2 regions of the Mesorhizobium sp. M1348 genome follow, and region 1 is predicted to be linked to the other one. Evidence: riboswitches for the same ligand, from Rfam matches in the RefSeq annotation. Region 1 holds a riboswitch; the other holds the start of a gene.

What was found. Region 1 has a riboswitch for glycine ahead of NKH13_RS28775 (D-amino acid dehydrogenase). Riboswitches for the same ligand answer to the same signal wherever they lie in the genome.
Region 2: linked by a shared signal. The riboswitch ahead of gcvT (glycine cleavage system aminomethyltransferase GcvT) and the one ahead of NKH13_RS28775 (D-amino acid dehydrogenase) in region 1 are both predicted to bind glycine.

Annotation. Positions count from the first base shown of each region.
Region 1 is NZ_JAMYLH010000027.1:37,605-52,490, forward strand. It holds partial or broken gene NKH13_RS28745 (PLP-dependent cysteine synthase family protein) at 1-778, shown strand, start outside; partial or broken gene NKH13_RS28750 (IS6 family transposase) at 932-1,594, opposite strand; gene NKH13_RS28755 (porin) at 2,248-3,399, opposite strand; gene NKH13_RS35735 (antitoxin Xre/MbcA/ParS-like domain-containing protein) at 3,716-4,429, opposite strand; partial or broken gene NKH13_RS28760 (hypothetical protein) at 4,809-5,030, opposite strand; gene NKH13_RS28765 (hypothetical protein) at 5,874-6,341, opposite strand; gene NKH13_RS28770 (hypothetical protein) at 6,304-6,498, opposite strand; glycine riboswitch at 7,723-7,818, shown strand; gene NKH13_RS28775 (D-amino acid dehydrogenase) at 7,868-9,022, shown strand; gene NKH13_RS28780 (cold-shock protein) at 9,190-9,402, shown strand; partial or broken gene NKH13_RS35740 (Ros/MucR family transcriptional regulator) at 9,664-9,950, opposite strand; gene NKH13_RS28785 (GntG family PLP-dependent aldolase) at 9,990-11,105, opposite strand; gene NKH13_RS28790 (hypothetical protein) at 11,165-11,413, shown strand; gene NKH13_RS28795 (Lrp/AsnC family transcriptional regulator) at 11,574-12,041, shown strand; gene NKH13_RS28800 (aminotransferase class IV) at 12,962-13,909, shown strand; gene NKH13_RS28805 (glycine C-acetyltransferase) at 14,295-14,886, shown strand, end outside.
Region 2 is NZ_JAMYLH010000018.1:110,749-125,634, forward strand. It holds gene parE (DNA topoisomerase IV subunit B) at 1-1,355, opposite strand, end outside; gene NKH13_RS25045 (GGDEF domain-containing protein) at 1,630-2,799, shown strand; gene gcvP (aminomethyl-transferring glycine dehydrogenase) at 2,871-5,681, opposite strand; gene gcvH (glycine cleavage system protein GcvH) at 5,698-6,066, opposite strand; gene gcvT (glycine cleavage system aminomethyltransferase GcvT) at 6,072-7,169, opposite strand; glycine riboswitch at 7,318-7,404, opposite strand; gene NKH13_RS25065 (hypothetical protein) at 7,607-8,608, shown strand; gene NKH13_RS25070 (molybdopterin-binding protein) at 8,643-9,452, opposite strand; gene NKH13_RS25075 (cytochrome b/b6 domain-containing protein) at 9,454-10,335, opposite strand; gene NKH13_RS25080 (DUF1345 domain-containing protein) at 10,437-11,114, opposite strand; gene NKH13_RS25085 (YaiI/YqxD family protein) at 11,120-11,587, opposite strand; gene gfa (S-(hydroxymethyl)glutathione synthase) at 11,654-12,223, opposite strand; gene NKH13_RS25095 (hypothetical protein) at 12,244-12,519, opposite strand; gene NKH13_RS25100 (S-(hydroxymethyl)glutathione dehydrogenase/class III alcohol dehydrogenase) at 12,516-13,643, opposite strand; gene NKH13_RS25105 (acetyl-CoA carboxylase biotin carboxylase subunit) at 13,857-14,886, shown strand, end outside.

The DNA.
Region 1 (14,886 bases):
TGAGCCCTGGGCAGACCGTAGTCGAGCTTACGTCCGGAAACATGGGAACCGGCCTAGCTATTGTTTGCTCTATCAAGGGCTATCCATTCGTCGCCGTTATGTCGAAGGAAATTCTGAAGAGCGCGCCAGGATGATGCGTGCGCTCGGCGCTGGAGTAGTGCTTGTTGACCAACTTCCTGGATCCCTTCCCGGCCAAGTTTCAGGAGGTGATCTGGAACGGGTGAATGAGGAAGCCGTTCGCGTTACCGCTGAACGAGGAGCGTTTCGGGCAGATCAATTCTTTCGCGACGGAAACTGGCGCGCCCATTACAATCACACAGGTCTTGAATTTTGGGAACAGACCGGTGGCAGTCTCGACGCGTTCGTCGACTTTTTGGGGTCCGGTGGCACGTACGCCGGTGTTACGAAATCACTCAAAGAGCGAAATAGTGAAATAAGGTGTTTCGTTGTGGAGCCAGCTGGCGCCGCAGCGGTCGCCGGGCACGACATTACGCACCCAGAGCACCCCATCCAAGGTGGTGGATACGCTATGCCAAATTTGGCCTTTCTTGAAGGCGCGCCAATCGATGGCTATTTGCAAGTGAGTGGTGACAAAGCGAAGCGGGTCGCGAGAGAGCTCGCGCGCTTCGAAGGTATCTTTGCAGGATTCTCCTCCGGCGCAAACGTCGCCGCGGCCCTCCAACTCTTGCAGAGTGACCCGCGAGGGAAGACCGTCGCTGTGATGATTTGTGATTCCGGTCTAAAGTACCTTTCCACGGACTTATGGAGCTATAGTTAGTTGAGAGCCTTCAGGAGGTTGTCCATTCGTCCCCGACCGAGAAAGCTGAGATTGTCGAAGCTTCAGTGATTCTCGGAGGACCGAATGAACATCCACAAGAATGCCCGTCTGACGCGGTTTTGTTGCAACGGCTGAATAGGGGCGCGAGGTCAATCAGACGGCGAGGATTTCGAACTGCTCGGCCAGGGACGAGTTCGGATTGAAGGCGTACCTCGCCTGGCTTGCTTCGATGCCGGAAAGGATGGTGGCGGCGGTGGCCGTCGATTTGAAGCCGAGCATCGGCCGGATACGGCGCTTGATGCGCCGATGGTCGTGCTCGATCCGATTGTTCAAATACTGGTTTTGGCGGATCCGGATCGGCTTCAGCCGGCGCCGGGCGCGACCCTGCAATTTGTGGTGTCGCAGGAAACGATCGCCTCGTGGTTGGTCTGGCTCCCGTCGATGACGACGCGATCCGGTCGGCGATGACGCTCCAGCGCCTTTCTGAAGAAGCGCTTGGCCGCCGGCCGGTCGCGCTACTCGCTGAACCAAAACTCGACTGTGTCACCGACATTGTCGATGGCGCGATAGAGATACATCCACTGGCCGCGGACCTTGATGAGGTCTCGTCGACATGCCATTTGCCGGTCACACTACGCTTGCGCCGGTTGAGCGCTCGAGCAACAAGGGCGAGAAACGAACGCTCCAGCGGTGGATGGTCGTGTGATTGACCGTAATGCCGCGCTCGCTAGATGACGCAGGCTCAGATTGTGAGGCCAGGTACCAGCGCACGCAAAGCAGGATCACGGACTGGTCGAACTGACGGCCTTTGAACATTGCAACCTTCCGAAAATGATCCAAGGCTCCGTGCCACAGCGCTGATAATCAAAAACTTGCAACAGATCCCTTGGACTAGCCGCGAGATGTGGCCACCCTGCTGGCGCGGCTCTCCATCGTCGCGGTTTCGCTGGCGAAAAAAAACGCCCGCGTGTTTTGGGCCGGCCTTGATGAACCGAGAGGCAGAATATACCGGCAATCCGATCTCAATAGAAGTCGAGGAGATCGGCGCGAGCGCTTTCGAAACCGCCGGCAGTTAACGCCTAACTTTCCAAGGGCAAGAAGCTGGTCCCGGGCGGCGGCGGCGCGGACTCCTTGCCGGCGGGCCTCGGGTGACCGGATGCTGGCTCGAAGCCATTGCTTTTCAACGTTGAACTGCCGCCAGCGCCGTTTTGCGGATCATGCCGTTCTGGCATGGAGAGAGCGGTCCGCCTCACAGTTGCGCGCGATCCATCTCGCTCGCGCGAGCCTGATGATAGACCCTAAAAAAAGGGCGCCCGGGAACAGGCGCCCTTCTCATCGACGAAATGCTCGGATTGGAGGTCCGTGATCAAGCAATCCGCCGACAACCTCTACAAGCCTCACTACAATGGTTCAGCCGCGAATTGAAGGCTCGCAGTTACCGCTTCGAACGCGGTAACGTGCTCGTAGGCTCAGAACGAGCGCTGGAAGCGAAGCAGACCGCCGACGCTGTTCTTCTTGTCGGCATTGGTCCAGTTAGAGAAGTTGACATCCCCGAACTTGCCAGCGTGGAGATAGTCGACTTCGGCCGTGATCGTCAGACCAGGAACGATATCGTAGGCGACATTGGCGGCAATGCCGAGGTTCTTCCACTCGTCATACGCCGCCTGAAGGTTGAAAGAGGTCTTCTCGTTGAACTTGTAGGTGCCGCCGCCCCAGACGGCCCAGTTGCCACCCCACTGCTTGTAGAAGCCGCGACCGCCGGCAGGAATGGCGTAGGTCCCATCGGTTAGGTTGTCGTCGGTCCCATAGCCAGCCATAATGAACAGCGACAGTTCGTTGGTGGCGTTCACATCCAAGCGGACCTTGCCGGCTACCTCTTCGTAGTTGCTGTCGTAAGCCACGACGCCGCTGATGGCGCCCCAGCCCTGCGTGTACTTCACGCCGCCGACAAGATGCGGAACGTAGCTGTCGATCGTGCCGACGACGCCAGACCCCTCTTCGAGCGATACCACGGCGGAGAAGCCATTGCCGGCGTCGAAGTAGTACTGCACGACGTTGGTGTCGAAATCGCCGTAGGGAACGAGCGTATCGTTGAGGACGTTGCCGGCGTAGCCGATGAACGTATCGAAGGCCGACTCGTCCTTGCCGACGCGAAGGCCACCGAGTTGGATCCAGGCGAAGTTCAGTGTGATGCCCTTGTTGAAGGCATAGTTCTGGGGACTGTCGGGACCCGAATAGGCGTTGCGGTTACCGAAATTGAATTTGGTCTCGGTGTAGGTCTTCAAAGTGCCGAGTTCGGTTTCCTGGCCGGTCCAAGTCCTTAGGTCAAAGCGGGCGTTCTTGCGCCAGGTGCCCTGGTCGCTGCCGTCTTGGACGTCGTGGGTCCGCGCCCCGTCGTAGGACCCAACGTCGCCGACGCCGATGTCGTAGCGGACATAGCCGCCGATGCGCAGGCAGGTCTCGGTGCCGGGGATGTAGAAGTAGCCAGCGCCGTAGACGTCGCAGATCTTGACGTATTCAGCGGGTTCCGGCTCGGCGACGACGACGGCGTCGGCGGCGCGCGCACCGGAAACTGCGATCAGTGCCGCAGCGGAGCCGAGAAGAAGGCTCTTGATGTTCATACTTGATCTCCATTCAATGATTTGAAAGGGGCGAGGACGTCGATGGACGAACCGCTCCCTGTCCCCACGATCGAAAAAGATGCGCATCGCAATGCATCCTTCCCGGCTCGAACGCTATTCGCTGGGCGAATTAGTGCAAGTTCAAATTCCGTCTGCCAGGCGCATAACGAAGTATCAGTTGCATTTTTACCACTAAATCGTCAGTATTAGTTGCACAAATTGAACAACTATACATTTGAACAAATCGCACAATTGGCACATCTGCGTTGTGCGCACGTACATAATGCGCGGACAGCCGTCGGCATCCGGCCAATCGTCAGATAGATCCAATCAGAGAAACAGCCTGGGCGGCGGATGCGACGACTTCTGCGTTCATACCTTCCCTTAGCAATTCGATAGGAACGCGACCCTTGAGAAGGGGCGACGGACTGATCAGCCACAGCCAAGCCAATCTGGGATCGGAGATCGAGGAAAGGACCTGCCTAATTCCGGGCATGGGCCTGCCGTCGATGAACTGAGCCAGGGGAAATACATGCTTGCGGGAGCCTCGCCGGAAGGCAACCACATCATTATGCCGCTGCCACCAATACAGCGTGGATCGCGGTATTCCAAAACGTCTCTCGAGATGCGTCGAACCCGCAACTGGACCGGCCCACTCTGCAATGCGCGCTCCTTCTCTCGGGTAATCTTTCTGAACCGGATGCCCGAGAGGATGATCGGCTGGCCGAGGTCGCGAAGCGATCTCACACGCCTGGGCATTTAGCCGTCGCGCTGCTTCGGCCTCGAGCCTACCAAGAAATTCGGCGGCCACGGTGGTCAAATCGTTGGAAGGAGGACCCGAAGGCGCAACAGCAGCCTTGTCACCCTGCCTCGCCTCATCGCATTGGGCAAGGATGCGCTGCACCTCCCTCATGACAAAGCTTGAAAGCTCGGTCTGGCGCTTTTCATCCCCAAGATCACTCGACCCCGACATATGTGGCTTTCTCAATAGCACGCCCTCAGCAAGCCGCCGAAAGAGCATTGAAGACATGAAGTTTGGCGGACGACGATGTATTGCGTCTTCGTTGCTCGCGACCTAGCAACCGTCTTGAGGTTTCAACTTGTGCCTCTCAATAAAAAAAGGGAAGAACGTCGATGGACGACCGTCTTTGCCCCACGATCGAAAGAGACGCACATCGCAGTGCATCCTTCGCAGGGATTTGTGCAAGCCAAAAGCTTAGCTTGCCAGAGTTATATAATTTACACGTTGCCTTTATGCAACTATTTTCTAAGTGTTACTTGGACAACTTGAACGTATTGCACATTTGGACGAACTGTATACTCGACCTCGACTTCGACGCTCGCATTTACTGGCGGCATACATGCTTCACCGTTGCCGCATCGCATTGGCCAGGTGCGCGGCACCTCGTTCATGACAAAGGTTGAAAGCCCGTCCTCGGGCGTTTCATTGGTTTTGTTGCAACGGCTGAATGGGAGCGAAGAGAGGGCTGACGCGAGAAGGATGGATTCGGATTGAAGGCGAACCTCGCTTGTCGCTTACGCATCATGTGGACCATTTCGATGCCGTTTAGGATGATCGCGGCTGATGCTGGTGATTTGAAGCCGAGCATTGGCCGCATGCGGCGCTTGGTAGCGGTCGTCCGCCCTTCCACCGCTGTCTGCCAAGCAGCCAGACGGGTTCCGTCGGGAAGCTGGATCCATACGCGCTCCATCAGCCTGACAGGCCGGGTCCGAGCGCAATTTTCATCCTTGCCCATCCATCTTGGCAAACTTCAACATGTTTCATCCCCTTGGGTTAAGCGAATTTCCCGTTCGGTGGCCGCCGCCTAAAGTCGAGGGGCTAAGACGCTTCTGCGGTAGCTATGGATTCTCCCGCATTGCTCAACGAAATTGCTTCTCTTTTAGGAATATGACGGTGCGGGGAGAAAGTTTTGCGCCAAAGTGCATCAACTGCTGAAATGCGAAGCACACAGAGCAGTTCAGTTTGAAATAAAAGTTTCCGTGACGCGCTTCGGGCTGTCCAGACAGGGCTGAGAGGTGCTGTCACATTGATCGAGCGGTAAGGAAATTGAGGTAGCAGCGCCACCGCTATCGGATCGAAATCGTGGCCCGTGCTGTCTGGGTCTACTTCCGCTTCATGTGACCGGTAATTTCTCTGGGGTCAGGCGGCGCGCAGAAGGGGAGGTTTAGGCTTGAAAAGAGAAGGCACGTTTGGCTCTGGCTGTCGAAACGGTGCCCGCAATCTATCGTGAAGTTCGCCATTGATCTCGGCCGTCCGGACCTGCATAAGCATATGCGCGCCGTGGAGCGACCAGCGCATCTGCTGCTTCTTGACCATACGTTTCCCGACGAGTGAGTTCACCGTCGACTCGGCGAGCGACGTGGCAACGCGAAGGCCGGCTCGGTAGCGCTTACCATAGTTTACGATCGCACCGCGGTTGGAACGGACGTAGGTCAGAAGCTGCAACCCGAGACTATGAAGCCGTGCGATCGAGACTCGCCTTCTCGCTGCGATCCAGGTCGCGGATGGCGCGATCGACACGACCATGCCATAGACGCCACTTCACGGCCCTGATGTCCCTGTCGATGGAGGGCAGCTCCCCGGTTCGGTCAGTGTGGGATCGTATCCGCTGATCGGCGATCTGCTGCATGGGCTGGATCTTCATGGCGATATGGAACCAGTCGATGTTGTGGGCCGTCGGCTTCGGCATGGCGCGGCGCAGCCGCTTGAGAATTTCTGCGCCGTCCGAGATCACAGCGATGTCGCCGAAGCCGCAGTACCCTTCGCGCCGAAGGGTATGAAGGGTGCGATCCCGGATCGCCATTTGGTCGGTGCTGCCGGTGATGAAATAGCGGCCACCGGATTCGCCTCGTCCACCGCGGCCGCATCTGGCCACGACGAGTTCAAAATTTCGCCCCGAATTGGGCGGCGCTGCGCACATGAGCCGTATCGATGCTGACGACGAACTCTTTGCGTCGATCCCCGGGAAGCTGCATTTCGAGCTGGCGTCGGTCATCGATTTGAGACCTCGCGCGCCCTGTTTCCTGCGCGATGTGGTCGTCGAGCCGCTCGCCGATCCTGATGGTGCGCTTGCGCACGGTCGCATGCTTCTCGGTCGGTTCAATGGGCAGGAATGCTCGTCATCAGCCATGCAGCAGCCACGCCCTCAACCAGGGTGCCAAGGTTCGAAACAAGTGCAGCCGATCACAGGGAACGGAACGTCTTATGTTGAAACGGTACGAGTGGAGATCTTTTTATTCGACATTGTGGGAGCTTCTCGATCGACTGCGGGCTGGATTTCACAAGTCATCCAAACATGCCCTCGCCATTCTAGCCAAGCTGCCACATTTGCGCACCGCTAACCCAGAAACGGGCTCCGTCATGGCTGGCTGGATGGGCTGTCTGTCTCGCAGCGCTGCTCGAATGTTTGAACGCAAGGATCGAGCGCCACGAGGGTCCTCTTCGCGCACATATTTCAAACCAAGCCGCCTTGTGCGGTCCACGTTTCAGCAGTCGACGCATTTTGGCGCAAACCGTCCTCCTCTATGCATCTATACTTGTAGGTGCACATCAACCGCACCATTAAATCAAAAAGGGGATGAGGCTTCGTCTCGCGAATGTATCCCCCCAGGAGAAAGATTCAGACGACCGACGCTGACCCTGGCAGGGAGCTATGGGCTTTAGGCGAGGCGATCTGGAATTGATGCGCGAGTAACTGACTTCTGCCTCCTCCCAAGGCAGTACCGGCCCGGCAGCGAGCGTAGTCTCCTGCCGGGCTTTCAATTCGCTGAGTGTCTGCGCACCATTGCCACAGCCACAACCGAACGTGCCTCCCCTGTTCAAGCACAACCGCCACTCCTGCGCGCCGCCTGACCCAAAGAAATTACCGGTCTCGATCCTCTGAAAACTTCATCTGGCACCCGGCAGGTGCGCGCGCGGTGTACGGTGGAGTACCTGTAGTAGTTCTGTTGACCGGGCGGCGAGCAGTTGCGATTCGACTTCGTTCAGCCGACGAGAGGGTGTCCCAGCGCTGCCGCACTGACGTAAGCGGTCTCGGTGGCTCGGGTGCCTCAAATGTGCTCCATGAGGTTTTCGAATGTCCCACTGGTTGCCGAAGAAACGGGCATCCTTGGTTCACACGTTTCAGCTTGCCGGCGAAAATGATGCGTCGCTTCACCATTGAGGCGCAAGCCAGGGCTGTAACTATCGTTGGATGGAGCAATAAACGGACCGTTCAATAGGCAGTACGGGAGAGATCGGCACGTTGCCGACACCGACGGAGCAACCCCCCAAGGAAACTCTCAGGTACAAGCGACCGTCCTGCCGAACAATCTGGAGAGAGACGCCCGCAGCGTCCACCGAAGGGGAAAGCCCAGCCACCCGGTTAAGCTCTCAGGTACAGTGACAGATTTGGGGAAGAGCCGCGGGCCGACTGGCCCGAACCAATTGTCCTGTCTGGAGAGCGAAATGCGCAAGATTGTTGTGATTGGTGCCGGCATTACCGGCGTGTCGACAGCCTATGCCCTTTTGGAACACGGCCATGACGTCACCGTGCTAGAGCGTCAGCGCTATGCCGCAATGGAGACCTCGTTTGCAAACGGAGGCCAGTTCTCGGCTCGCAATGCGGAAGTCTGGAACCACTGGTCGACGTTCTTAAAGGGCATCAAGTGGATGGCGAGGCGCGACGCGCCACTCCTCATGAACCCGGCGCCGACATGGCACAAGTACAGCTGGCTTGCGGAATTTGTATCCCACATCGCGAAGTACCGTGAGAATACTGTTGCCACCACCCGCGTGGCTATCGCGACGCGCAGGCACATGTTTGACATCGCTGAGCGTGAGGACATCGATTTTGACCACGTTTGTCGCGGGATTCTTCATGTCTATTGGGACAAGCCGGGCTTCGACCACGGCACGAAAGTCAATCAACTCCTCGTCGAAGGAGGCCTTGACAGGCGACCGGTCACGGCTGGCGAGATCGCGTCCCTTGAACCGGCCTTGCAGGGCGCTTTCTATGGTGGGTTCTACACACCTTCTGACTCAACAGGTGACATCCACAAGTATACCACCGGCTTGGCCCGCGCATGCGAACGGCATGGTGGAAGTTTCCACTACGACGCGGCGGTGACAAAGATTGAGCGACGCGGCCGGTTCAGGCTAACATACTCGACCCAAGACGCCACGGCGCAGGTTATCGAGGCCGACGCGATCGTCGTATGCGCGGGCTCGAACAGCCGTGACTTCGCGGCGATGCTGGGCGATCGCCTCAACATCTATCCCGTCAAGGGCTACTCGATCACGGTCCACCTGGAAGACGTTGCGGCACAGGAAGCCGCTCCCTGGGTGAGCATTCTCGACGACCGGGCCAAAATCGTGACCAGCCGGCTTGGCGAAGCGCGCTTCCGAGTGGCCGGGACCGCAGAGTTCAACTCTGCCGCGGGGAAGGCCGACGGCCAGCTTCCGTCTAAACCGGCGAGGCCCGAACCGGCCGATAGCGTCGTCGTCCACAGTCCCCATTTGCCCCAAGCGATCACCTTCTCGTCGCCGTGGCTGGTAACTCTTGCCTTCTTGCTCGGCCCGTCTCGGGTATCGCATCGGGCCGTAAAGCGTGTCGTCACGTGAGCCCCTACGGGCGGGCGCTGGACGGTACATGAGGCGTTAAAGCCGCCGGTCAAACCGAGCCTTGCAAATTTCTCGTTTTTGCTAAGCCTAACGCAGAAGTTTCGGTTATGAATCGGGACTGGCCTGACGGCCTGCCCACATTGCAATTGTTACAAAGGAAAACGCATATGGCGACTGGAACGGTGAAGTGGTTCAACAGCACCAAGGGATTTGGATTCATCCAGCCCGACAATGGCGGTCAGGACGTTTTCGTCCACATTTCCGCCGTTGAAAGAGCGGGGCTTTCGACCCTCGCTGATGGCCAGAAGGTCAACTATGAAATCGAACAGGACCGCCGCACTGGCAAGTCCTCAGCTGGCAGCCTCAGCAAAGCCGGCTAAATTTTCTACCGCCTGCTGGCAACAGCGGATGGACGCGATCGATCCCGGGTGGTCTGACGCCGCGGGATAAGAGCGGGCGAGCGCAGAGCTCGACCGGGCGGCTTGATCAGCAGACTGCTGCAAGCCCGCGCGATTTGCTGGAGAAGCCAAGCTGTTTGAAAGGAAAGGCGGGGTAATAGCCGCGCCTTTTCATATTCCGGACAGATGCAGAATTATGCCAATGGCAGCTGCGCGCTCCAGAACGAACCTCGATTTCTGAAATCAAGCTGCGACCTTCCTGCGGGTCCGCTTCGCCGGCGCAGGCATTTCCGGCTGTACCGGTTTGCGGCCGAGGCCCATCGTCTTGGCCAATGCCGATCGCGTAGCGGCGTAATTCGGCGCGACCATGGGACAATCCGCCGGCAGACCCCATTTGACGCGATATTCGTCCGGCGTCAGCCCATTGTGGGTCGGCAGATGGCGCTTAGCGATTTGAACTTCTTTCCGTCCTCAAGGCAGATGATGTAGTCCGGCATCACCGACTTCCTGATAGATAGGGCAGGCTTGAGACTCAGGTTTCTTCTACGGAGGCGCGCCATCGCCACCCATCATTTTGGCTCCGCCTGCAGAACCGATCGAATGGCGTTTGCGGTCGCCTCGACATCGTGATCGCTGACGAGATAGTGGAAGACCGCGCGAACGACGCCTTCGTGAAGCGTGCCCATCCGCACGCCCCGCTGCGATAGCGCTGACAGGAATTCCGGGGTCGACAGACCGTTCCGTTCAAGCCGGAAGAAGACCATGTTTGTATCGATGACCGACGGCTCGAGGCGAATGCCGGGAATGTCACGGATCTTCTCCGCCAGCAACTGCGCACGACGGTGGTCTTCGATCAGTCGGTCCACCATGGTTTGAAGCGCCACGATACCTGCACTGGCCATGAAGCCGGCTTGCCGAAGGCCGCCTCCCAAGAGCTTCCGATAGCGTCTCACCCCGTCAATGAAGGGCCTTGTTCCGCACACCATGGAGCCGAATGGAGCGGCTAGTCCTTTTGACAGGCTGAACATGATCGAGTCGAAGTCCTCCGCCATTTCCGCCGGCGTCCTGTTCGAGGCGATCGCCGCGTTGAAGATGCGGGCGCCATCGAGATGCAGCGGCAGGCCGTGCTCGTCAGCAAACGCGCGCACCTCCTTGATATAGGATGCAGGCAGGACGCGCCCGCCACGCTGACAGTGCGGGTTCTCCAGCACGATGACCCCGGGCGGTGCGCATTGGTAATCGCTCTTGTCGCGGATCGCCGAGCGCAGATTATCCAGGGACAGCCGTCCGTCGGGTTCCGTCGATACGGGGTGAAGAACAAGGCCGCCCACCACCGAAACGCTTCCGGCCTCGAAGTCGTAGAGATCGGAGCGATCGCCGACAATTACCTCATGGCCGCGCGGACAATGCGCGAGCAACGCAGCAAGGTTTCCCTGGCATCCGCTCGACATGAAAGCGGCGTCTTCCTTGCCGAGCATTTCCGCCGCCAACGCTTCTAGCCGGTTCAACGTGGGGTCTTCACCGTAACCGGCGTCACCCACTTCCGCGTCGAATATCGCCCGACGCATCTCTTGGGTGGGAAGGGTTACGGTATCGCTGAGCAGATCTATCACTCTTCTCTCCCAGAGGTGGCATTGCCTATCTTTCGCAAAACGATCTTCGGCCCCGTCAGCAGAACTGAGCATCAAGGGAAACGGCGCGAAGTGTCCCAAAACCCCTGGTATCTGGTGAGATACCGCGGGGCGTGACCGACAATGCGTCGAGGTCCGCGCACGCCATCACCGCAAACACCTTCGCCCGCCGCCGTCCGCGCTCTGATGGCGGGATTGGGACGCCGGTCAAAGGAAGTGCTGAAAATGTCGCAGCCATGCGCCTCCAAATTGGTCTCGACGAGGTTCGCCTTCATCACGAAATATGGAGCATGGGGGAGGCAGGTTTGCATCAAAATACACCGGTTTTTGAAGCACAGCCCGCACAAAGCGGTGCGATTTGAACTATCGTCAGTCTATTGGATGCACGCCGGACCTACCTGTTTGGACCCGAAAGCCCGACGAATTTTCAAATCTGCTGGACCTGTTCCTATTCTGTTTCACCTTGCGTGGCAAATTGCAATAAATGTTGCGCAAGCTTTTGCGATTATGGAGGTTCCTAACATGGCTGGCATCGCGATGGACGACCTAGATCGAAGAATCCTCACAGCCCTACAAAAGAACAACCGGCTCTCCTTTGCCGAACTCGCGGAACTGGTCGGTTCCTCAGCCGCCTCATGCATGCGTCGAGTGAACAAGCTGCGTTCGGATGGCGTGATCGTTGCGGACATCTCGCTGGTCGATCCGAAGGCCCTTGGCAAATCGCTCACCGTTGTCCTTACGGTAGAGCTAGACCGTGAGCGTCTTGACCTTGTCGACGATTTTAAGCGCGCGATGCGCGCGGCCAAGGAGGTTACCCAGTGCTACATGGTTACGGGCGACGCCGATTTTGTGCTGATCGTGGCCGTCGAGGACGTCGAGGCTTTTGACGTCTTCGTCAAGACAAAGCTCTATACCAACCCCAATGTCCGAAAATTTCAGAGCATGATTGCGCTCGATCGTGTCAAGTTCGAGCCTCGGATAACGGCGTAATTTTCTGCGGGTTGCGCTGAAGCGATCAGTCCGGGCCGCGTTTTTTGAAGCGCCTATTGTACGTCCAGCTTCGGATTGAACTCGACGCGGGAACTGTGCGATCCAAAGCGCCACAGACGCTGCGTCAAAGGCCATCGAGGAAGAGACAGGCTCGCCCGGCGCCGAAGGAGGAACCGCCCCGGAACTCTCAGGTTCTTGAGGGGGCATGCGCGCAGTGGCCTCGGAGAGGCCGCTGCCCCTAAGGAGCATGTCCCATGCCCTAGTCATTCTATCTCGGGATTCTCGGTGCTGGTGTTGCCGGCGTTAACACTCCTTGGGCTGCCCGAAATGCCTGTCGATCGCCTGACAGCCCCCTCCTCAAGACAAACTTCGTAAACGGCGGTCACGCCTCGGTTAGCCATGCAGAGCGTGGGCGTTCCGACCGTGCCTAAGCGATGATCAGTACCAGCTTGTTACCCAAATCTCGGAAAAACGTTTGCGTGTCCCAGGAACAGCTGAGCTGTCCGGCTACGAGTTGCACCTGAATGAGCGCCCGATGCCAAGCCATAGCACGCAATGCGCGGAGGCTGTTCCCTGGCGAGGCCAGGTCGAGAAGGCAACCTTCTGGAAAGGCCTCAAACCCATGACACCCCGAGTTCGCCGCGAGAGTCCGGCGCCGCATTTGCGTTTATCTCGGCAGAGGGGGCTAACTCAGACCAAATAGGTGGGCGGCTGCCTGATCGAATCATTTCACTTCCTTCCGACGAATGTCTGTTGCAGCTCGCCGATTGTCTGAATTTGGTGCCCAACGTCGCGTCTCCCACGTCACCATCGCCGGTGCCGTACGATGCCTTCCAGCGATGAGCATACGAGCCACTTCGAGCGCAAGCTCTAGGGCAATTCTTGACCTGGCCGAGTAAACGGATCGGAAAGATAGACAAATGACCCAGCTCTTACCTGTTCTTCCAACCGTCGATGAGCATCATGTTGATGGGCGTCGGTATCCGCACGGCGTCGCTTTCATGGACGGGCAATATCTGCCGATGTCCGAGGCCAAGATCTCCGTTTTGGATTGGGGTTTCCTGCACTCGGATGCCACTTACGACACTGTGCACGTCTGGAATGGCAGGTTCTTCAGGTTGGACCTGCATCTTGATCGCTTCTTTGGGGGGGTTGAGCGTCTTCGAATGAAACTTCCCTACGATCGCAAGAAAATCGAATCGATTCTCGCAGCCTGTGTTGCTTTGTCTGGGCACAAGTCAGCATACGTGGAGATGATCTGCACGCGCGGTTCATCGCCGGCATTCAGCCGCGATCCCCGCCAAGCGGAGAACCGATTCATGGCGTTTGCTATTCCTTTTGGGTCGGTTGCCAACAAGGAACAGCTGGAAAGAGGCTTGCACGTCGCAATCAGCGAAACCGTTCGCATACCGCCCAAATCGATCGATCCCGCGATCAAGAACTATCATTGGCTGGATCTCGTGAAGGGTCTTTTTGACGCCTACGACGTAGGAGCGGAGACGGCGCTGATACTAGATACGAACGGACACATTGCGGAGGGGCCTGGCTTCAATGTGTTCGTTGTAAAGGATGGATCCCTGAAAACGCCAGCTTTTGGAGTGCTGCCAGGCATCACGCGCCGGACTGTTTTCGACCTTTGTGCCGAGATGGGGCTCTCGGCCACGGCTGTTGATGTTAGTCGTGCTGAGATCAAAGGGGCTGACGAGGTGTTCATCACCTCGACTGCCGGCGGCATTATGCCGGTAACGCGCATCGACGATACCGCGATCGCTGATGGGCAAGTCGGATCCGTCACCCGACGGCTCAAGGATCTCTACTGGCGAAAGCACGATGATCCGGCATGGTCGACTGCGGTCAGCTACCCATGATCGGAATGAACCATGCGACAGCAACTTGGCGAGCGGCTTCGTGTCGTTCTCCATGAGCTGTTGTCACACAAACTCAAACAGTCGAGCAGGCGCGCTTCGGCGGGGCGTCGCCCTGGACATCGTGGATTTGGCCGAGGGGAGACCGGTCGGAGGACGAGCGCGATCCGCGAGGGTGCCGCGACTTTCTGCACCGGCGGGCTCGCGCCACGCGCCGACGACGCCTACCTCAACGAAGCGACCGACTCGTCGCTCTCCCGGGAAGTGATGATGTCGATTTGCTCGGTGTCACAATCCCTGTGAAATATCACGGGCTCGGAGCTGGCTACGTTACCATGGGCGTCGAGCCGTAGTGATGTGCTCCATGCCATTTCCTGCGGAGTTGCAGATGAAGAATGCTTTCATTGCCTATTTGTCGGCGGAACTGGCTGCGTTGAAGTCTGCAGGGCTCTACAAATCCGAGCGCGTCATCACCTCGACGCAGTCGTCCACGATCGAAGTCGCGGGCGGCAGCAAGGTCCTGAATTTCTGTGCCAACAATTATCTCGGCCTCGCCGACAATGAAGATCTGCGGGACGCAGCAAAGGCTGCGCTCGACCGCTATGGATACGGCATGGCGTCGGTCCGCTTCATCTGCGGCACGCAGGAAGTGCACAAGCATCTCGAGGCGCGCATCTCCTCATTCCTCAAGATGGAAGACACGATCCTCTATTCATCCTGTTTTGATGCCAATGCCGGTCTGTTCGAGACGCTGCTCGGCGAAGAAGACGCCATCATTTCCGACGCGCTGAACCACGCCTCCATCATCGACGGTGTGCGGCTCTCAAAGGCTAGGCGCTTCCGCTATCTCAACAACGACCTGGTCGCGCTGGAAGAGGAACTGAAGAAGGCCCAAGACTGCCGCTTCCTGCTGATCGCGACCGATGGCGTCTTTTCGATGGACGGCATCATCGCCAATCTTGCCGGCATCTGCGATCTGG
Region 2 (14,886 bases), on a different contig from region 1:
AGCTTGCCGGGCAGGCGCAGCTTGCGCACAGCACTCTTGCGCGACACTTCCTTTTCCTGGCGGCGGCGCACCCGCTCGTCGGCACGCGCGATCACCCATTCGAGCAGTTTCGAAGCTTCCTGCGGATTGTCGGCCAGCCAGTGGTCGAACGGGTCGCGGATGGCGCTTTCGACGATGCGGATCGCCTCGATCGTCGCCAGCCTGTCCTTGGTCTGGCCGACGAATTCCGGTTCGCGGATGAACACCGACAGCATGCCCGCCGCCGAGATCATCACATCCTCGGAAGTGACGATCGAGGCGCGCTTGTTGCCGACCAAATCGGCATAGGCACGCAAGCCGCGCGTCAGAACGTTGCGGAACCCGGCCTCATGCGTGCCGCCCTCCGCGGTCGGGATGGTGTTGCAATAGGAATTGATAAAACCGTCGCCGCCGAACCAGGTCACCGCCCATTCGAGCGAACCGTGGCCGCCCTGCTTCTCGCTCTTGCCGGCGAACATTTCACGGGTCACCTGGAATTCGTCGCCGAGCGAGGCTTTCAAATAGTCCTTGAGGCCGCCCGGAAAATGGAATTCTGCCTTGGCCGGCGTCGTGTCCTTTTCCTTGATCAGCGAGGGATCGCAGGTCCAGCGGATTTCGACACCGCCGAACAGATACGCCTTTGACCGCGCCATGCGGTAGAGCCGCGCCGGCTCAAAAGCCGCGCCCTTGCCGAAAATCTGCTCGTCTGGATGGAAGCGGATCTTCGTGCCGCGCCGGTTGTGCACCTCGCCGAGCTGCTCCAGGCCGGTCACAGGAATGCCGCGCGAGAACTTTTGCCGATAAAGTTTCCTTCCCAGCGCGACCTCGACCTCGAGATGGTCGGACAGCGCGTTGACGACGGAAACGCCGACACCGTGCAGGCCGCCGGACGTCTCGTAAACCTTGCTGTCGAACTTGCCGCCTGAATGCAGCGTCGTCATGATGAGTTCGAGCGCCGGCTTCTTGAATTTCGGGTGCGGATCGACCGGGATGCCGCGGCCATTGTCGGTAACGGACAGGTACCCATCGGCGGAAAGCTCGACATCGATGAAGGTCGCATGGCCGGCGACCGCCTCGTCCATCGAATTGTCGATGACCTCGGCAAACAGATGGTGCATCGCCTTGTCGTCGGTGCCGCCAATGTACATGCCCGGGCGGCGGCGCACCGGCTCCAGGCCCTCCAGCACCTCGATGTCGGCGGCACTGTAGCTCTCGCTGGCGTCACGGGCCGCCGGCCGCTTCGCCGCCTGCACCAGCGGGTCGGCTGGGCGCGCGGCGGCGCGAGCCGGTTGCGGCTGCTTGCCCAAATTGGCAAAAAGATCGTTGTTGTCGTCCATGCTGGTTCTGGATTCCGATGCTGCGAATCACCACCCGATACTGCCACGCTTTTCGCGGGCAGGCGACGGAGGTTCCTGTTACGTTCGAGGATAGAGCCTCTTACTGCAAAACCATTCGACAACCAAGCGGCGGAAATGGGGTCGAAGCCTGGAGCATCGACGTTTTGTAAACCCTGTCCGAAGGTTACGCCGGAAGATTGGCTGAAAAAACGGTATTTGCGGACTGTCGCTGATCTAGAATGCAGCGGAACCCTCATGAGGCTGTCGCTTAAGCATGTTGGATTACAGTTCGCTCCTGCTCGCGGCGGCGCTGTCGGGCACGTGCCTTAGCATCACCATGTTTGCGATCTGGTTCACCGCGCCACAGGCACGCTTTGTGCTGACGGTGGCGTGCGGCATTCTCGTGCTCGTCGCACATGTAGTGTTGTTCTGGCATTACACCAGGGATCCAAGCGCCTGGCTTTGCCAGATCGTGCTTGTGCTTCTCAGCCTCGGCTTCCTGATTATCTGCCTGTCGGCCATGCAATATCTCAGCATAGGCGACTACAGGCGAGCCATCTTGCCGACCTTGGTTGCGATGGCTGTTTGCGCGGGCGCGACGTATCTCGGGTTTGATGGTGTCGGCTTTATTGTCACCTACGCGACGGTAACGGCGCTGCTCTCGCTCATCGGGGCGATGTTCTGGATTGAGGGTGGTCACGATCGCCGGATATTGCTGGTCGTCTCGTTCCTGAGCGGCGTCTGTGCGCTGTCGTTCGGACTTTGCGGCGCGGTCCTGCTGGTCAAGGGCCAATGGGTGCTCGGTGTAGCACCGGACAATTGGGCCGAGCGGGTGAATTCCGTCGTGGCCGTCGCCTGCATGACCGGGCTCGGCGCATTGACGCTCTCCCTGCACCATTTGCAGGCGCAGATCGAACTTAAGGCCGAGACGATGACCGATCCATTGACCGGGCTGATGAATCGGCGGGCGTTGACGGCACTCTACGGCGAGCGGGTCTTCGGTCCGTTCATGTCCGTCGCCATGTTCGATCTCGACCATTTCAAGAGGACGAACGACGTATTCGGTCACCCGGTCGGCGATCAGGTCCTGCGCCGCTTCGCAGGGGTCATCAGGAAATACGCCAGAACCGGCGTCGACGCCTTCCGACTGGGCGGCGAGGAATTCGTCCTCGTCATGTCGCGGATGACGGAAGAGAAGGCCTATGATGTTGCGAGCAAGATCAGCGTCGCCTTCGGCACGGAAGTCGTGGCCACCCAGCTTGGTCCGTTGCGAAGCACAGTCAGTGGCGGCATCGGCTTTGGCGGAACAAGCGGCACCGGTCTCGACGATGTGCTGGCCGAAGCCGACGCAGCACTCTATGCGGCAAAGCGCGCCGGGCGAAATCGCGTCGTCGCCCGGGACCGGGCGAGCAAGTCCGACGGGCCGGCCTTGCGTTCTGCCTGATTGAAGCTTCTATCTTCTTGTTAGACCATGATCTTGTCCGAAAACCGGATTCCACTTTTCGGGATCATGGTCTATTCCGCCGCACCCAGATATTCCGACAGCGGCGGGCAGGAGCAGACCAGGTTGCGGTCGCCGGCGACGTTGTTGATGCGTGACACCGGCGGCCAGTATTTTGCCGCCGTATCGGCATCCCCGGCGGGGTAGGCCGCCTCCAGACGCGAATAGGGATGGGTCCACTGGCCGGCCAATGCCTCGGCGGCGGTGTGTGGCGCATTGACCAGAGGATTGTCGGCCAAGGGCCATTCGCCCTTCGCCACCTTGGCTGCCTCGCCGGCTATGGCGATCATGGCCTCGCAGAAACGATCCAGCTCGCGCTTGGGCTCGGATTCGGTCGGCTCGACCATCAGTGTGCCGGCCACCGGGAACGACATGGTCGGCGCGTGAAAGCCATAGTCGATCAGCCGCTTGGCGATATCGTCGACGCTGATGCCGGCGCTGTCCTTGAGCACGCGGGTGTCGAGGATGCATTCATGCGCAACGCGTCCGTTGCGCCCCTTGTAAAGCAGGGGGAAATGCTCGCCAAGCCGCGTCGCCACATAGTTGGCGGAGATGATCGCCGTCTCGGTCGCCTGCTTCAGGCCGGAAGCGCCCATCATGCGGATATACATCCAGGTGATCGGCAGGATCGAGGCACTGCCGAACGGTGCCGCCGCCACGGCATGGGCCGAGCCTTCGGTGACGTGGCCGGGCAGATATGGCTCCAGATGCGCCTTGACGCCGATCGGGCCGACGCCGGGGCCGCCGCCGCCATGAGGGATGCAGAAAGTCTTGTGCAGGTTCATGTGGCAGACGTCGGCGCCGATATCGCCGGGACGGGCGAGGCCGACCAGCGCGTTGAGATTGGCGCCGTCGAAATAGACCTGGCCGCCATGGCTGTGGACAAGGGCGCAGAGGTCGCGCGCGCCTTCCTCGAAGACGCCGTGCGTCGAAGGATAGGTGAACATCAGCGCCGCGAGGTCTTGCGCATGCTCGGCCGCCTTGGCCTGCAGGTCGTCCATGTCGATATTGCCGTCTTCGGTGCAGCGCACGACGACGACGCTCATGCCGGCCATGGCCGCGCTTGCCGGGTTGGTGCCATGCGCCGAGGACGGGATCAGGCAGACGGTGCGATGGCCTTCGCCGCGCGACAGATGATAGCCGCGAATGGCGAGCAGCCCGGCATATTCGCCCTGGCTGCCGGCATTGGGCTGCAGGGTCACCGCGTCGAAGCCGGTGATCTCCGCCAGCCAGCCTTCCAGCTCGTCGATCATGGCGCGATAGCCTATCGAATGGTTTGCCGGCGCGAAGGGATGCAGGTTGGCGACATCAGGCCAACTCACCGGCATCATTTCGGCGGCGGCGTTGAGCTTCATGGTGCAGGAGCCGAGTGGGATCATGGCGCGGTCAAGCGCCAGGTCCTTGTCGGCCAGCCGGCGCAGGAAGCGCATCATGTCGGTTTCCGAGTGGTTTTCGCGGAAGACGGGCTGAGTGAGGAACTCCTTGCCGCGCGGTTTTCCTGGCATGGAACTGCCGGCGGCAACGCCGGCCTTGGCACCGAAAAGTACTGCGATTGCCTCCAGATCGGCTTCGGTGGAGGTCTCGTCGAAGCTGATGCCGACATGGTCGGCGTCGATGACGCGCAGCAGCCGGCCGGTCTTTTCTGCGGCGGCGGCAATCGCGCCGGCTCTGCCCTTCACTTCCACGGTCACCGTGTCGAAGCGGCTTTCGCCGAGCACCGAAACGCCTGCTGCCTGGAGGCAGGCAGCCAGGCGGTTGGCCAGTGTGTGGACGCGGCCGGCAATCGCTTGCAGCCCGGCAGGGCCATGCCAGATCGCATAGGCCGTCGCCATGTTGGCGAGCAGCGCCTGTGCGGTGCAGATATTGGAGGTCGCCTTGTCGCGGCGGATATGCTGTTCGCGTGTCTGCAAAGCCAGGCGATATCCGGGACGGCCCTTGCTGTCCGTCGACTGGCCAACGAGCCGGCCGGGCATCAGCCGCGTCAACCTGTCGGACACGGCGCAATAGGCGGCGTGCGGCCCGCCAAAGCCCATCGGCACGCCAAAACGCTGCATCGGGCCAACGGCGATGTCGGCGCCAAGCCTGGCCGGCGCCTCGGTCAGCGTCAGGCCAAGCGGGTCGGCAATGAAGACGACCAACGCGCCGGCCGCGCGGGCCTTGTCGATCGCTGCCTTGTGGTCGCCATAGACGCCGAATGTATCGGGCCAGGAGACCAGCAGAGCGGCGGTATTGTCGTCGATCACCTCGCCGTCCACCTCGATGCCGAGCGGCTCGGCGCGGGTGCGCACGACGTCCAGCGTCTGGGGGTGCGGCGTGCCGGCCAGTGCCACCTTGGTGCGCTTGTCGCGATGATGGCGCAGCGCAATGCCGACAGCTTCGGCCACCGCCGTCGCTTCGTCGAGCAGCGAGGCCGATGCCACCGGCAGGCCAGTCAGTTCTGTCACCAGCGTCTGGAAGTTGAACAGCATTTCCAGCCGGCCCTGGCTGATCTCGGCTTGGTACGGCGTGTAAGCCGTATACCAGGCCGGGTTCTCGAACAGGTTGCGCTGGATCACCGGCGGCACATGGACGCCATGATAGCCGGCACCGATGAAGCTCTTCAGCACCGTGTTCTTTGCCATCGTCGCCGCGAGCTCGGTCAGCGCTTCCGCTTCGCTTGCGGGGGCGGGCAGGGCCAGCGGCCGGTCGAGCCGGATCGACTTCGGCACTGCCTGGCTGATCAGGGTCTCGACCGAAGGAACGCCGATCGTCGCCAGCATGGCTCTGACATCATGGAGGCCCGGGCCGATATGGCGAGCCGAGAAGGGGTAGGGTGCTGCGGTCATCTTCCTGGTCCTGCTATCAACCAATATGGGCTTTGTAAGCGGCTTCATCGAGGAGCCCATCGAGCTGGTTTTCATTGGCCAGCTTCATCTTCCACAGCCAGCCGTCGCCGGTTGCCGCCGAATTGACGAGCGAAGGATCCGATGACAGCGAGGTGTTGGCCTCGGTGATCTCGCCGTCGACCGGCGCGTAGACGTCCGATGCCGCCTTGACCGATTCGACCACCACGGCGGTGTCGCCCTTGGCCAGTTTTCTGCCCAATTCCGGCAGCTCGACGAAGACGAGATCGCCGAGCTGCTGCTGTGCGTAGTCGGTGATGCCGACGGTGGCGATGCCGCTCTCGACGCGCAGCCATTCGTGATCTTCGGTGAAATAGGTCTTTGCCATTGAAATCATCCTTTGCGGTAGCGATGGGGCGTGAAGGGCAGAGGGTGGATGTCGACCGGGATTTTCGTCCCGCGGACATCGGCGAACAGTTTTGCGCCGGATTTGGCAAGCGGCGTCTGGACGTAGCCCATGGCGACCGGATGACCGGCCGAGGGGCCGAAGCCGCCGGAGGTGACATGGCCGGCAGGGTCGCCGTCGGCATCGAAAAGGGCAGCACCGGCGCGCACCGGCTGGCGGCCTTCCGGCTTCAGGCCGACGCGTTTTTGCGCCGGGCCGCGCTCCAGGATGGCGCGCAGCGCATCGGCGCCGACGAACGCGCCGGAGGCGCGAACCTCCTTGGGGATGGCCCACATCAGCCCGGCGCTGGCCGGATCGATCTCCGGCGTGATGTCCAGCCCGTGCAGGCACAGTCCGGCTTCGAGCCGCAGGCTGTCGCGGGCGGCAAGGCCGATCCACATCACCCGCTCGTCCTCGAGCAGCCTGGTGACGAGGTTTCGCGCATCCGCTTCCGGCAGGCCGATCTCGAAGCCGTCTTCACCGGTATAGCCAGACCGGCTCATGAACCATTTTTCGCGCGGCTCGATGCCGTGCATGAACACCAGCGAACCGGTCTCGATGCCGGCGCGGGAGAGGGCGGCCCACGCCTCGGGGCCCTGGATGGCCAGGAAGACGCGGTCGAGTGCGTCCACCTTCACGTCGAAATCCCCGGCCAGTGCGCGCAGATGTTTTTCGTCGGCGGCGGCATTGCCGGCATTGGCGACCATCATGAAGCGCTCGGCGCCGAGCCTGGTGACGATCAGATCGTCGAGTATCCCGGCCGCCTCATTGAGGAAGAACGTGTATTTGGACTGGGAAATCTCAAGCGCGCCGGCATCGAACGGGCAGGCGCGGTTCAGAAGCGCTGCTGCACCCGGGCCGCTGATTTCGAACAGCTTCATGTGCGAGATGTCGAACAGGCCGGCATGCTCGCGGCTGTGAAGGTGCTCCTTCATCACGCCGGCCGGGTAGGTCAGCGGCATCGACCAGCCGGCGAAGGCGCCGAAGCGCGCACCGGCTGCCATGTGCAGATCTTCGAGGGGAAGGTGTTTGGTGTCGCCCGTCATGTCATCTCCAGAGTCGCACGCAAGCGGTCGCGAATGGCGACCAGTCCGTGCCCCTCTGTCTGAAGCCTGAGAGACTCGCGCCCCGTAACTCTGTCGGCAGCGCTTACACCTTCGGCGCGGGGGCAAGCCCCGACTTTCCAGAGTGTCTTTCCCGTCTACGGTTCTTTTGCCTGAGAGATTTCGGGCGATTTCCCCTTCGGCGGCAGCTCTCGCTGCTCTCTCCCGCAAACAGGTAGGACTCGGTTAAGAGCCCTCGACTCGTTATCCATAGCCCGTGGACGACACCTTGTCACCTGCCAGCGACATTTTTACTGGCAAGTCTTCTTTGCGGGCCTTCTTTCCAGGCAAGCCTTCGCTAACCACGCCGCTTGCCGGTTTCTCAAGACCTTGCCGATATACCGGATAAGGACCGGCGATTGCGGCGGGCGGGGAAGAAAATGGGCGAATTGATCATGAGCGCGCCGATGGCCGGGCTGACCTCGAAAAATCGGATCACGGCTGAAGACGTGGTCATGCTGCGCGGCGAAGTGTTCGGCGACGGCGTGGTAACGCGCGGCGAGGCCGAGGCGCTGTTTGCACTCGACGCGACGGCGCGGGACAAATGCGCGGAATGGCTCGAGTTTTTCGTCGAGGCCGTGACCGACTTCATCGTCCACCAGGAACAGCCGGCCGGCTATGTTTCGCAGGAGAATGCCGACTGGCTGATCCGAACGATTTCGCGCGACGGCATGGTCGATAGCCGGACAGAACTCGAGTTGCTGGTGCACGTGCTGGAAGCTGCCAAATCATCGCCGAGCACGCTTTCCAGCTATGCGCTGGAGCAGGTCGCTCATGCGGTCGTGGACGGCCAGGGGCCGCTGATGACCGGCGGCGGCAGACTTATCCCCGGGTCGATTGCCAAGGCCGAGGTCGAGCTGTTGCGCCGCATCCTTTACGCCTATGGTGGCGATGGCAACATCGCCATCAGCCGCGCCGAGGCCGAGGTGCTGTTCAAGATCAACGAGCGGACAGCGGCGGCCGACAACGATCCGTCCTGGAACGATCTGTTCGTCAAGGCGATCGCCAATTTCGTCATGTGCTCGGCCGGCTACGAAGCGCCGATCCGCGATGTGGCGCTGCGCCGGGATTCCTTCTTCGAGCAGGCCGATCCGGAGATCGGCGGTTTCTTCAGCCGTATGGTGTCGGGCGGCCTGTCTGGCATTATGGAGGCCTATCGCTCACCGGGCGACGTCGAGGCCGAATGGGAATCGAGGAACAAGGCAGCCGAGGCTCTGGCCCGCCGCGCCGAGACGGTCGATGCCGGCGAGGCCAAATGGCTTGCTGAACACATCGGCGACCGGCCGCTGCAGGACAACGAGCGTGCGCTGCTGACCCTGATCAAGCACGCCTCGCCGGAAATACACCCTGCGCTCAAGCCGCTGATCGACAGGGTCGCTTGAACAAAAGGCAGTAAATCGTTGGTACAATGCGGCGTCAGATGCCGCCGTACCAGTCGTAGCCATTGTCCTCCCAATAGCCGCCTCTGCCGCCGCCGAGATTGGCGAAGCCGTCGACCAGCTCGATCTTGTAGAGGTATTTCGGCATTTTGTAGCCGAGCTGGCGCTCGACGCGAACGCGCAGCGGCGCGCCATTTTCGACCGGCAATGGCTTGCCGTTGAGGCCATAGGCAAGGATCGTCTGCGGATGACGAGCATCGATCAGGTCGATCGAGCCGTAATATTTGATATCGCCGGCAAGGCTGCGGTCGATGGTGTCAAGGCAGTGGAACATGACATAGCGCGCCTGCGGCTTGACCACTGCCTGGTCGAGCACAAGCGACAGCGGCGTGCCGGTCCATTTGGCAATGCAGCTCCAGCCTTCGACGCAGTCGTGGCGGGTGATCTGCGTGCGGCTCGGCATGTTCATCAGCTGCTCGCGGCTCAGCGACAGCGGTTTTTCGACGAGGCCTGAAACCTCCAGCCGCCAGTCGGCGAAATCGCTGGCGAGCAGGCCTTTGTAATAGTCGTCGTCCGGTGCGGTGACACCGTTCGGCCGCTGCGGCTGGCGAATGTCGGCCTCGGTGAATTCCGGCGCCAGCGCATCGCGGCCGGCAAGCAGCCGCTGCGCCCGCCAGGTCAGGCCATTGGCGCTTTCGAGGAAGCTGCGCAGGCCGTCGCCGACGCCAAGCTGGCTGTCGAAGGCGTCGCAGCCCGACAGCATGATGCCGGAAAGGCCGAGGCTGGCCGAGGTCAGGAATTTCCTTCGGCTTATCTGTAGCTTGGGGCTGATCTCAAATTTCGCCATGTCAGGCGCTCCTCTCGGGTGCTTTGTCGCTACGCGCCGGCGGGTCGGTTCGGTACCAGCCGGTGATGATCGAACGCAGCTCGTTGATCGGGCCGGCGGCCAGGATCATCAGGATGTGGACGACGAAGAAGGCGACGAGCAGCAGCATCACCGTGAAGTGGATGGTGCGCGCCGTCTGCCGGCCGCCGAGTACGTCGTTCAGGAATGGCAGCACCGAATCCATGCTCGGCGACATGGCAAGGCCGGTGATGATCATCAGCGGCAGCAGCAGGAACAGCACGCCGCCATAGGCCATCTTCTGCAACGTGTTGTATTCGCGCTTGTGGTGGAATCTGAACCTGGCGTGCTCGACGATGTCTCGCGGCAGGCGCCTGATATCATCGAGGCGCGGGGCAAGATCGCGGCGCAAATGGCCGTTGATCAGACTGGCGACCAGCCAGACCAGCAGCGTGGCCGTCAGCACCCAGGCAAAGAAGAAGTGGACGACGCGCGCGGTGCCGAGATCGTAGTAGGAAGGGATCGTCGCCCAGGACGGGAAGGCGCGGGAGGTCTCCTGGCCGGCCGGACCCGACCAGCCTAGTACGCCGGTGGTATCGAAGCGCTTGCCGAAGATTTCGGTGTAGCCGCGCGGGCCGCTTGCGGTGTTCTCGGCGCCGATGGCGAAGATGGTGTTGTTGTAGCCAAAGCCCGACTCCTTGCCGATGTAGAGCTGCGGGCGGGCGTTGAAGATCTGCAGCCCGGAGAGCAGCATGAAGAACAGCGCGATCGCCCACAGCCAATGCGTCAGCCGTGTCCAGCGCGACTGGCGATAGATCAGCGTCGCATCCGTCGAAGCAGCGCCATCTGCTCCGGTGCTGGCTTCGCCTCTGGCAACCGATTCCATCTGTTGTTCCCTCCGGCCGCGTGTTCGCCGCGGCCTGTCAGATCTCTTCTCCTCCCAATACGTCGCCAGCTTAAGCGATGTTTCACCCGATCACGGATTTATTACGGACTGCCGAGGCTGACGGCGAGATTGACCGCGGCTGCCACGATGACCGTGTTGAAGAAGAACGACAGGATCGAATGCACAAGCACGACACGGCGCATTTGCGAGGTCGTGATGTTGGTGTCGGCGGTTTGCGCCGTCATGCCGATCACTGTCGCAAAATAGAGGAAATCCGAGCCTTCCGGCCGTTTGCCGCCCGGGAAGTCGAGGCCGCCGACCGGAATTTTCTTTTTGGTGTCGCCATCCATCGCATCGCCGTCCAACCAATAGAGATGCGCGTAGTGAAGCGCCGCCATCGCATGGATGGTCAACCAGCCAAGCGGGATAGACAACAACGCCACCGTAAGCTCGACGGGATCCGCGCTCTTCTCCCTGTTGATCAATTGAAACAACGAAACGATGGCAATGGCGACCACAACCAGCGTGACCGCGAAGATGGCCAGTACCGGCAGGTCCGTGTCGCCTGCATTCTTGCGCAGATAGCTGCCGGTAAGCCGCGGCATGTGGGCGACGACAAGACAGAGATAGGCGGCAAAGAACACATTGGCGCCGATCGAATAGGCAAGCGGCGCACGCCAGATCAGCGCTGCGCCAAAGGCTGCCACGCCGATGCAGGCCGACAGCGCGAACGGCGTGTGGCGTTGCATGGGCATTTTGGTCGGGGTACCGGTCGTCATGGTTCTCAGTCCGCTGAGGCCGATTTCAGCGCTCGCCGCAAGATGCGGTCAAGTTCGCCAAGGAATCGCGAGCGGTCCTGCGGCGCGAAGCTCGAATTGTAGCCCTTGCTTTCGCCAGTCTCGCGCAGGTGCTGCTTGAGGTCGCGCATCGCCACCGCCATGCCGATCGTTTCCGGCGTAAATGGGCGTCCCGTCGGGCCGAGCACATGGGCGCCAAGCGCCACCGCACGGGCGGCAAGCGGGATGTCGGCGGTCACCACAATGTCGTTGGACCGGGCATTTTCGACGATCCAGTCGTCGGCGGCGTCCGCACCCTTGGAGACGACGACATTGCGGATCATCGGATCGCGCGATGGACGCAAGCCGCCATTGGAGACGAAGGTGACGACGATGCCGTGCCGCTCGGCGACTTTTTCGACCTCGGCCTTCACCGGGCAGGCATCGGCATCGACGAGAATGGCGGGTGCGGGCATCGTTGTTCCAAATGTGAAAGAGCCGGGCGGCGTCGCCCGGCTCGATCGATGATAGTCGAGCAGCTACTAGGCCGGCAACGCGCCGGATCTCTTCGCCGTCCAGGTGGCGATAAAATCCATCAGGCCGGGATTGAGGCAATCATAAGGTTCGAGCCCGATCGACTTCAGCTGTGATCGGATACCGTCCATGCGGCGCGGATCGACACCGGATTCGATGATCGACGAGACGAAGGCGGTGAAGCCCGGAGGCGACCAGCCATCCTCCTGGAAGCGCTCCGGATGGATGAACGAAAGCCCCTTGAAAGCGTGGTCGCGCTCGACCGGGCCGTGCATGTGGACGCCGCAGCCTGTGCAGGCATGGCGCAGGATCAGCGCGCCCGGATCGACGATCTTCAGCTTGTCGCCGTTTTCGGTCACCGTCACGTCGCCCGTACCGGCAACCGCCACGACCGAGAACAATGCGCCTTCCGGCTTCCAGCATTTGGTGCAGCCGCAGGCATGGTTATGGGCGATCTGGCCCTTGACCTTCACCTTGACCGGGTTGCTGGTGCAGGCGCAGACTAGCGTCCCGCCGGCAAAATCGGCCTTTTGCCTGGGCAGTCCATTGTCGATCTTAGGATGCAGTTTTTCCGGCATTTTTATTTCCTCCCTTGGTTCTATGCTGGTTCCGTTTCGATTACCGCTTCATTCTCCATACGGTGTTCTTGCTTGACGCGCTCAACCACCTTGAGCGCTTTGCTCAGATATGTATCGCGCACGAGAAACGATATTTCTTCTCTGCCGCGGTCGATCTCATCATCGAGGTCGATGCGAACGCGGTTGTTATTCCTAAGCGCTACCCAAAGATGTTCGCCGAATTGCCAGCTCTGCATACTGAGCGACTCGCTGAAATTCGGATATCGGATCCGAACCCGGATCAGTACCTCCTTCAATAGACTACCACGCTCCTGATCGACTTGCCTTCATGCATCAGGTCAAAGCCCTTGTTGATGTCCTCGAGCTTCAGCGTGTGGGTGATCATCGGATCGATCTCGATCTTGCCATCCATGTACCAGTCGACGATCTTCGGCACGTCGGTGCGGCCGCGCGCGCCGCCGAAGGCGGTGCCCATCCAGGTGCGGCCGGTGACCAGCTGGAACGGCCGCGTCGAGATCTCCTGGCCGGCGCCGGCAACGCCGATGATGACCGACTTGCCCCAGCCGCGATGCGACGATTCAAGCGCCTGCCGCATGACTTTGGTGTTGCCGGTGCAGTCGAACGTGTAGTCGGCGCCGCCGATCTGGTCGGCGCCTCGCTTGGTCATGTTGACGAGATGAGCCACGACATCGCCGTCGATCTCCTTCGGATTGACGAAATGCGTCATGCCGAATTTCTCGCCCCATTCCTTCTTGTCGTTGTTCAGGTCGACGCCGATGATCATGTCGGCGCCGGCAAGGCGCAGGCCCTGGATGACGTTGAGGCCGATGCCGCCGAGGCCGAAGACGACGGCCGTCGCGCCTTGCTCGACCTTGGCCGTGTTGATCACAGCGCCGATGCCGGTGGTGACGCCGCAGCCGATGTAGCAGATCTTGTCGAACGGCGCGTCGGCATTGACCTTGGCCACCGCGATCTCGGGCAGCACGGTGAAGTTGGAAAAGGTCGAGCAGCCCATATAGTGGAACAGCTTGTCCTTGCCGATCGAGAAGCGCGAGGTGCCGTCGGGCATCAAGCCCTGTCCCTGCGTGGCGCGGATCGCGGTGCACAGATTGGTCTTGCGCGACAGGCAGGACGGGCACTGCCGGCATTCCGGCGTATAGAGCGGGATGACATGGTCGCCCTTCTTGACCGAGGTGACGCCCTTGCCGACGTCGACGACGATGCCGGCGCCCTCATGGCCGAGGATCGCCGGAAACAGGCCTTCCGGGTCGGCGCCCGACAGCGTGAACTCGTCGGTGTGGCAGATGCCGGTTGCCTTGATCTCGACCAGCACCTCGCCATCGCGAGGGCCCTGGAGGTCGACCTCCATGATCTCCAGCGGCTTTCCGGCGGCGACGGCGACAGCGGCGCGCGTTTTCATCAGGCAATCCTCCCAAGACAGTCTGCAATCCAGGTTAGATTTAACTTACCATTCAGCTCTGCGCTATGCACGAAGCGACGTTCCGACCCCGGATTTTCGTCAGCGCCCGCCGATTTGCATCCGGGATAGGCTCCGACTTTGCCTTGACCGGCCCCCTGAAGCCCATAAAACGGGAAGCCCGTAAAAGAAGGGCAGCCGAGGGACGAGGCCTGCATGTTCACAAAGATCCTGGTCGCCAACCGTGGCGAGATCGCCTGCCGCGTGATCAAGACGGCGCGCAAGATGGGCATCGCCACCGTCGCGGTCTATTCCGACGCCGACCGCGACGCTGTGCATGTCGAAATGGCCGACGAGGCGGTGCATATCGGGCCTTCGCCGGCTGCGCAAAGTTATCTGGTCCCGGAAAAGATCATCGCCGCCTGCAAGGCCACAGGAGCAGAGGCCGTGCATCCCGGCTACGGTTTCCTGTCCGAGCGGGCATCCTTCTGCGAAGCGCTGGAGCAGGAAGGCATTGTCTTCATCGGCCCGAAGCCCAAGGCCATCAAGGCGATGGGCGACAAGATCGAATCGAAGAAGTTCGCCAATGCGGCCAAGGTGTCGACGGTGCCCGGCTGGCTCGGCGTCGTCGAAAACGCCGCCCATGCCGACAGAATAGCCGGCGAAATCGGCTATCCCGTGATGATCAAGGCCTCGGCCGGCGGCGGCGGCAAGGGCATGCGCATCGCCTGGAGCCAGGCAGAGGTGCGCGACGGCTTCGACCGGGCGCGGTCGGAAGCCAAAAGCTCGTTCGGCGATGACCGCGTCTTCATCGAAAAGTTCATCGTCGATCCGCGCCATATCGAAATCCAGGTGCTCGCCGACGCGCTTGGCAACACGCTCTATCTCGGCGAGCGCGAATGCTCGATCCAGCGCCGCAACCAGAAGGTCGTAGAGGAGGCGCCGTCGCCATTCCTCGATGCCAAGACCCGCAAAGCCATGGGCGAGCAGTCGGTGGCGCTGGCCAAGGCGGTCGACTACCAGAGCGCCGGGACGGTCGAATTCATCGTCGACAGCGACAAGAACTTCTATTTCTTGGAAATGAACACGCGCTTGCAGGTCGAGCATCCGGTGACGGAACTCGTCACCGGCATCGACCTGGTCGAGCAGATGATCCGCGTGGCAGCCGGCGAAAAGCTCGCCATCAAGCAGAGCGACGTCAAGATGAACGGCTGGGCGGTGGAAAGCCGCCTCTATGCCGAAGATC